2 regions of the Streptomyces sp. NPDC048483 genome follow, and region 1 is predicted to be linked to the other one. Evidence: riboswitches for the same ligand, from Rfam matches in the RefSeq annotation. Region 1 holds a riboswitch; the other holds the start of a gene.

Region 1 (4,116 bases):
CTCGATCACCGCGACGCTGTCCTCGCGCAGCCGCAATGTGATCCGCCGCAACACCACGATCCTGCCGCTGTACTCCCTGATGCTGGGCTTCCTGGCGCTGCTCGGCTTCATGGCGATCAAGGCCGGTACGGACATCCAGGGCAACCCCCAGCTGGCGATTCCGCAGCTGTTCGAGGACATGTTCCCGAGCTGGTTCTCCGGCGTCGCCTTCGCCGCGATCGGCATCGGTGCGCTCGTACCGGCGGCCATCATGTCGATCGCCGCGGCCAACCTCTTCACCCGCAACGTCTACAAGGACTTCCTGAAGCCGGACGCGACCGCGGAGCAGGAACACAAGGTCGCCAAGCTGGTGTCGCTGCTGGTGAAGGTGGGCGCACTGGTCTTCGTCCTCACCATGGACAAGACCGTCGCCATCAACTTCCAGCTGCTGGGCGGCATCTGGATCCTGCAGACCATGCCCTCCCTGGTCGGCGGCCTGTTCACCCGCTGGTTCCACCGCTGGGCGCTGCTGGCCGGCTGGGCGGTCGGCATGCTCTACGGCACGCTCGCGGCGTACGGGGTGGCCAGCCCCACCCAGAAGCACTTCGGCGGCTCGTCCGCCGAGATCCCGGGCATCGGTGAGATCGGCTACATCGGCCTGACCGCGTTCGTACTGAACGTCGTGGTCACGGTCGTGCTGACCTTCGCCCTGAAGGCCGCCAAGGCGCCGGAGGGCATCGACGAGACCAGCGCCTCCGACTACACGGCGGATGCCGGTGACGAGGGTGTCACGGCCGATCTGCCGGCAGCTGCGGCGGGGGCGCCGGCGGGGCATTGAGGCTGCGGGCGGCCTACGGCTACGGGCCGTCGCATCCCTTTTGGGGGTGCGACGGCCCGTTTGCTTGCTGCGGCGTGGCTCGTTTAGTTCACCCAGTCCTTGAGGGCCTCGGTTTCGAGGGTGATGTCCACGGGATCCGGCAAATGGAGCGTCTTGCCGAACGGCACGGTATGGACGTTCTCGTAACGGGCACCGTCGGGCTCGCTGTAGACGGAGACCTGGCAGGCTTGCCGGTCGATCAGCAGATAGAGCGGAATACCGGTCTCCGCGTACGCACGGGGCTTCTCCACCCTGTCGCGCCGTTCGGTGTCGGAGTCGTGTGAGGTCACCTCGACAGCCAGCAGCACCGGGTCGGGGTCTGCCCATTCGCCCTGGCCTCCGAAGGAGCCAGTGGGGGCGAGCGAGCCATCCGGGCGGGCGCGGCCCTTGCGGTATGGCTCCACCTTGAGCCCCTGGTCGTAGAGCCACAGTTCGGGGCGCGACTGCATGCAGACACGCATCAGCCACTCAATGATCAGCCCGTGGTCCCCGTCCGGCATGGGCTTGCTCCTGACCTTCCCGTCGATAAATTCCAACCGCGCGCCTTCCTCCAAGCGGCTGAGTATCCGGGCGGCCTCTTCGAAGTGCTCGGTGTCCATGATGTGCGGCCGGTCAGCGAGCGCGCTCATGCCTTCTCCTTCGTCGATCGGGCGGAGCGGGGAACGTAAACCGACGATAGCCGAGGCCACTGACAGCCACCGCTCGATCACTCGGAGATCACTCTCGCACCTGCCCGATTGTCAGACCCGCCCGGCACACTGCACTGCATGGACATCACGATCAGGCCCGCGCGCCCGGCCGAGTTCGCCGCAATAGGGGACCTCCTGGTGGAGGTCTATCTCGCCGATGGGCTGCTGACGTTCGGGGAGAGCGATCCGTACATCGCCGAGCTGCGGAAGGTCGCGCACCGGGCGGAGCACGCCGAGGTACTGGTGGCGGTGGAGGGGACGGGCGGGGCGGTGCTGGGGGCCGTGACATTCGCCGCGTACGGGAGTCCGTATGCGGAGCTGGCGGGGCCCGGGGAGGGGGAGTTCCGGATGCTGGCGGTGCGGGCCGAGGGGCGCGGACAAGGTATCGGGGAGGCGTTGGTGACGGCCTGTACGGAGCGCGCCCGCGGGCTGGGGCTGCGGGCGGTGGTGCTCTCCAGTCAGCAGCATCTGCTGCCCGCCCAGCGGCTCTACCGCCGTCTGGGATTCACGCGCGCCGAGGAGCGGGACTGGCAGCCGATACCGGATGTCACGCTGTGGGCCTTCACCCGCGAGCCGGCCTGAGCAACGATTCCGGGCCCCGCCACGGCCGATGGCCGTTCGCACACCTGTGGGAGTGGTATGGGGAAGGTATGAGGCAGCGACACAAGATGTGGGGGTGCGTGCGGGGAGCAACACAAGATGTATGCTCGTGCTCGCTGTCGCCGCAGGGGAATCCGGTGGGAATCCGGAACTGTCCCGCAACGGTGTGAGAGCGCGTCCCCATGGCCCTACGGCCATCTCGCGCGCCCGTGAAGTCCGAGGACCTGCCGACGGTACGCCCGCACCGCCATCGGTGCGGACGTCGATACGTCCGGGCCCCGAGGGTTGGGCCGGTGGACGCCGCGCGGTGTGCCCGCGCGCCCCTGACCGTCACGGGGTGCCGCACGCCCGCGAGCGCCCGTCGCGCCTCTCCCTCCCGGTCCCCGCCGAGTGAGGGAGAGCATCACGTGACCATCGCGCCAACGGAGCCCGCGTCAGACGCCGAGGTCGTGCAGCCTGCGGTGGCCACGCCTGACACCTCCGCCGGGCGGGGCCAGGACAGGCCCGGCGTCGCGCTGCTGCGCACGCTGACCGAGCTGACCGCGGACCTGACCGCGACCGACCCCGGCAAGGTGGCCGCCGCCGCGCTGCGCGGCCGCCACCCGGGTTCGGACGAGGCCGAGTTGCGCGCCCTGGCCATCGACGCCGCGGCCGGTCTGATCGGTGACGAGCCGCAGTACTCCCGGCTCGCCGCGCGCCTGCTCACCCTCGCCATCGCGGAGGAGGCGGCCGGACAGGGGGCGGTCGCCTTCTCCGCCTCCGTCGAGGCCGGCCACCGCGAGGGCCTGATCGCCGACCGCACCGCGGAGTTCGTACGGACCCATGCGGAGCAGCTGGACGCTCTCGTCGAGAACTCCCTCCGCGACGGCGCCGACGACCGCTTCGGGTACTTCGGGCTGCGTACCCTGCACTCCCGCTACCTGTTGCGGCACCCCACCACCCGTCAGGTCATCGAGACGCCCCAGCACTTCCTGCTCCGGGTGGCCTGCGGCCTCGCCGAGGACGACTCCACGCGGGCGCTGGCGGATGTCGCGGAGCTGTACCGCCTGACCAGCACGCTGTCCTACCTGCCGTCCTCCCCCACCCTCTTCAACTCCGGCACCCGGCACCCGCAGATGTCCTCGTGCTATCTGCTGGACTCGCCGCTGGACGAGCTGGACTCGATCTACGACCGCTACCACCAGGTGGCGCGGCTGTCCAAGCACGCCGGCGGCATCGGTCTCTCCTACTCCCGGATCCGCGCACGGGGGTCGCTGATCCGGGGCACCAACGGTCACTCCAACGGCATCGTGCCGTTCCTGCGCACGCTGGACGCCTCGGTCGCGGCGGTCAACCAGGGCGGCCGGCGCAAGGGCGCGGCCTGTGTCTATCTGGAGACCTGGCACGCCGACATCGAGGAGTTCCTGGAGCTGCGTGACAACACCGGTGAGGAGGCCCGCCGTACGCACAACCTGAACATCGCGCACTGGATCCCGGACGAGTTCATGCGCCGCGTGGAGGCGGACGCCGACTGGTCGCTGTTCTCGCCGTCGGACGTCCCGGAGCTGGTGGACCTGTGGGGCGAGGAGTTCGACGCCGCGTACCGCAAGGCCGAGGCCGACGGCCGGGCGCTCAAGCAGATCCCGGCCCGGCTGCTGTACTCGCGGATGATGCGCACCCTGGCGCAGACCGGCAACGGCTGGATGACGTTCAAGGACGCCGCCAACCGCACCGCCAACCAGACCGCCGAGCCCGGCAAGGTCGTGCACTCCTCCAACCTGTGCACGGAGATCCTGGAGGTGACGGACGACGGGGAGACCGCGGTCTGCAACCTGGGGTCGGTGAACCTGGCGGCGCACCTGGGTGAGAACGGTGAGATGGACTGGGAGCGGCTGGACGCGACCGTCCGCACCGCCGTCACCTTCCTCGACCGCGTCGTGGACATCAACTTCTACCCGACCGAGCAGGCCGGGACGTCCAACGCCCGCTGGC
Region 2 (4,116 bases), on a different contig from region 1:
GTCCCAGGAGACGGTCTTGTGGCCTCCTTTCGACGTACCGACCATCAGCTGCAGATCGCCGCCGTCCGAGCCGACCCACCCATGGCCGGAGAAGTACACCAGCAGCAGCCCGTGCGCCTCACCGGTGACGGCGTTCAGCGCTTCTTCCACCTCCCAGGGCTCCTGGGTCCGGCAGATGCGGATCTCGTCCTCGGTGAACAGGTCGGTGCCGGGGGCGGTCAGGACGCGCTTGAGGGCCTCGGCGTTGTCCTTCACCGCGGGCAGCGGGCGCACGTGGTCGTAGTCGCCGACACAGATCAGCAGCGCCCGGTTGATCTTGCCCCGTGCGTCGTATTCGGACATCCGCTCAGTCCTCGGCGGTGCTGCCGCCCTCGGCGCCGCCGAGCTCGCGCAGTCCGCCGTCCCCTTCGCCGACCCGGACGGAGGGCCGCTCGCCGGTGGCGCGCTCCTCCTTGCGCCGCCGCAGCCACTCCTGGAGGGCGATGGTCAGGCTCTTGGTGATCTCGGCGGCGACCGCGCCGACGACGACCAGGACCAGGTCGTCCACGCCGATGGCCATGTCGGCGGGTCCGGACTCGTCCGCATCCTCGCTCCCGCCCGCCGGCCGCGCACGCTGTGTCCACTCGTGCCGCCGCTGGGCCAGCCAGGGTTCCCGTTCCAGCCAGGCCCGCAGATCCGCGGCGTCCTGCGCCGGATTGTTGGTGCCCGCGATCCTGATACGGATCTCTTGACCGCTCTCATGACGGTCGGCGCTGTTCGGCATCCCCCGGCCCCCTTCCGGCGGGCACCATCGCCCACCGTGTCCCAGATAGTGACGTGCCCAGAGGGCCGGAGGCAACCGTCTGTGACGCGGCGGCCACCCTGTGGCCCGCGCCACAGCCCCTGTCACAGGGCTGCGTCGCAGGTCAAGGGTGAGTTGACGGGCATTCGCGGGGCGTGGTGGACTGCCCGGGCCATTCGGCGACAGATGAGGAAGTCCGGTGAGAATCCGGCGCGGTCCCGCCACTGTCACCGGGGAGCGCTCCTCCAGCGACGGCCACGGCCCGCCGCGCGGATGCCCGAACGGGCCGCCGCGTACGGGCTGGAAGGCCGGGGGCGGCGCCGATCCGGGAGCCAGGAGACTCTCGTCGCCGTCACGTCGAGCCAGGGCGCGGACCCTGAGTGAGGACATATCGCCATGCCCGGCCGCCGTTCGAGATGCCCGCGCCCTGCCGTCGCCGTGTTCCTCCGAGGCCTGACGGCGGCCTGATCCGATGCGCGGCGAACACGCGGGATATGCGTGCGGCGCGGCCCTCGGCTTTCTCGGCGACCTGATCGCGGCGGATCCCCGGCGCGGCCATCCGGTGGCCGCCTTCGGCCGGGCCGCGGGCGCGCTCGAGCGCCGGCTGTGGCGCGACCACCGCGGATACGGTGCGGCGCACGCGGTGGTGTGCGCGGGCGGCGCGGCGGCCGGTGCCGCGCTCCTGCAGCGCGCCGTACGCGGCCGGCCCGGGGCACCGGCCGCCCTGACCGCGGCCACCGTCTGGGCGGTCCTCGGCGGTACCTCGCTCGGCCGGGAGGCGCGGGCCGTCGGCGGCGCCCTGACGGCGGGTGACCTGGACGTGGCGCGGGAGCGGCTGCCGCATCTGTGCGGCCGCGATCCGCAGGCGCTGGACGGGCCGCAGATGGCCCGCGCGGTGGTGGAGTCGGTCGCCGAGAACACCTCGGACGCGGTGGTGGGCGCCCTGGTGTGGGGTGCGCTGGGCGGTGTGCCCGGCCTGGTGGCGTTCCGTGCCGTCAACACCCTGGATGCGATGGTCGGTCATAAATCGCCGCGCTACCGCCGGTTCGGCTGGGCGGCGGCCCGCCTCGACGATGTGGCCGGCTGGCCCGGATCGCGGCTGACCGCCGCGCTGACCGTGCTCGCGGGCCCGGACCGGCGCGGTGCGCTGCGGGCCTGGCGGGCCGATGGCGGCGCGCACCCGAGCCCCAATGCGGGCCCGGTGGAGGCCTCGTTCGCGGGCGCGCTCGGCGTACGGCTGGGCGGCACCCTGGCGTACGGCGGCCGCATCGAGCACCGCCCGGTGCTCAACGGCGGGGCGCGGCCGGTGGCGGCGGACGACATCGAGCGGGCGGTGCGGCTCTCGCGCCGGGTGAGTGTGCTGGCACTGGCGGCGACGGTCGCCGGACGGACGGCGGTGGGCGCGATACGGCGCAGGAGCAAGAGCGGGAGGAAGCCCCGGTGAACGGGCGGTTCAAGGCATCCGGCACGGCGGTCGGCGGTGGCCTGCTGGTCGCCGGTACGACGTCCGACGCGGGCAAGAGCGTGGTGACGGCGGGCATCTGCCGCTGGCTGGCGCGGCAGGGCGTCAAGGTCGCGCCCTTCAAGGCGCAGAACATGTCCCTCAACTCCTTTGTGACGCGCGAGGGGGCGGAGATCGGGCGGGCGCAGGCGATGCAGGCGGCCGCGGCGCGGGTGGAGCCGACCGCGCTGATGAACCCCGTCCTGCTCAAGCCGGGCAGCGACCGCAGCAGCCAGGTGGTGCTCCTGGGCAAGGCGGTGGGTGAGCTGAGTGCGCGCGGCTACCACGCGGGGCGGCAGGAGCAGCTGCTCGGCACGGTGACCGACTGCCTGGCCGAACTCCGCCGTACCCACGACGCGGTGATCTGCGAGGGCGCCGGCAGCCCCGCCGAGATCAATCTCCGCCGCAGCGACATCGTGAACATGGGCATCGCACGGGCCGCCCGGATCCCGGTCGTGGTGGTCGGCGACATCGACCGCGGCGGCGTCTTCGCCTCCTTCTTCGGGACCACGGCACTGCTGTCCAAGGAGGATCAGGAGCTGGTGGCGGGGTATCTCGTCAACAAGTTCCGGGGCGATGTGACGCTGCTGGAGCCCGGGTTGGAGATGATGAAGCAGCTGACCGGGCGGCCGACGCTGGGCGTGCTGCCGTACGCGCACGGGCTCGGCATCGACGAGGAGGACGGGCTGCGGGTGTCGCTGCGCGGGGCGGTGCGCGAGTCGGTGGTCGCGCCGCCCGTCGGCGCGGATGTGCTGCGGGTCGCCGTGTGTGCCGTACCGCTGATGTCCAACTTCACGGATGTGGACGCGCTGGCGGCCGAACCGGGCGTGGTGGTGCGCTTCGTGGACCGCGCCGAGGAGCTGGCGGACGCGGACCTGGTGGTGCTGCCCGGCACCCGGGGGACCGTCCGCGCGCTGCAGTGGCTGCGCAAGCGCGGCCTGGCGGACGCGATCGCCCGGCGGGCCGCCGAGGGGCGCCCGGTGCTGGGCATCTGCGGCGGCTTCCAGATGCTGGGCGAGCACATCGAGGACGAGGTCGAGTCGCGGGCGGGTGCGGTCGAGGGGCTGGGCCTGCTGCCGGTCCGGGTGCGGTTCGCGCACGAGAAGACCTTGCGGCGGCCTGTCGGCGAGGCACTGGGCGAGCCGGTGGAGGGGTACGAGATCCACCACGGCGTGGCCCAGGTGTCCGACGGCGACGAAGCGTTCCTGGACGGCTGCCGGGCCGGGGCCGTCTGGGGCACACACTGGCACGGCTCGCTGGAGAGCGACGGCTTCCGGCGGGCGTTCCTGCGCCGGGTGGCGGCCGATGCGGGCCGGGCGTTCGTCCCGGCCCCGGACACCAGCTTCGGCGCGCTGCGCGAGGAGCAGCTGGACCGGCTCGGCGATCTGATCGAGGAGCATGCGGATACGGACGCGCTGCTGCGGCTGATCGAGAAGGGGGTGCCGGCGGGGCTGCCGTTCGTGCCTCCGGGGGCGCCCCGCCCTGTTGACGCGTCCGACCACAGCACTTCCCTTGAAGGAGGGGCCACCACATGAGCACCCGGTACCCGTTCACCGCCGTCGTCGGCATGGCCGACCTGCGGCTGGCGTTGCTGCTCAACGCCGTCAGCCCGGCGGTGGGCGGTGTCCTCGTCCGCGGCGAGAAAGGCACCGCCAAGAGCACCGCGGTGCGGGCGCTGGCGGACCTGCTGCCCGAGGTGCCGGTCGTGGCGGGCTGCCGCTTCAGCTGCGACCCCGCCGCGCCCGACGAGCGGTGCCCGGACGGACCGCACGGGACCGGGCCGGCCGGGTCCCGGCCGGCCCGTATGGTCGAACTGCCGGTGGGCGCCTCCGAG

Evidence for each region. Region 1 has a riboswitch for cobalamin ahead of AB0D04_RS03485 (ribonucleoside-diphosphate reductase subunit alpha). Riboswitches for the same ligand answer to the same signal wherever they lie in the genome.
Region 2: it holds a riboswitch for cobalamin, as region 1 does, so the genes downstream of both, AB0D04_RS39820 (cobalamin biosynthesis protein) here and AB0D04_RS03485 (ribonucleoside-diphosphate reductase subunit alpha) in region 1, are expected to answer to the same signal.

The regions. Positions count from the first base shown of each region.
Region 1 is NZ_JBEZJZ010000004.1:88,430-92,545, reverse strand. It holds gene mctP (monocarboxylate uptake permease MctP) at 1-817, shown strand, start outside; gene AB0D04_RS03495 (Uma2 family endonuclease) at 901-1,485, opposite strand; gene AB0D04_RS03490 (N-acetyltransferase) at 1,624-2,127, shown strand; cobalamin riboswitch at 2,232-2,392, shown strand; gene AB0D04_RS03485 (ribonucleoside-diphosphate reductase subunit alpha) at 2,553-4,116, shown strand, end outside.
Region 2 is NZ_JBEZJZ010000159.1:6,735-10,850, reverse strand. It holds gene AB0D04_RS39830 (caspase family protein) at 1-342, opposite strand, end outside; gene AB0D04_RS39825 (hypothetical protein) at 347-763, opposite strand; cobalamin riboswitch at 968-1,124, shown strand; gene AB0D04_RS39820 (cobalamin biosynthesis protein) at 1,254-2,225, shown strand; gene AB0D04_RS39815 (cobyric acid synthase) at 2,222-3,817, shown strand; gene AB0D04_RS39810 (putative cobaltochelatase) at 3,814-4,116, shown strand, end outside.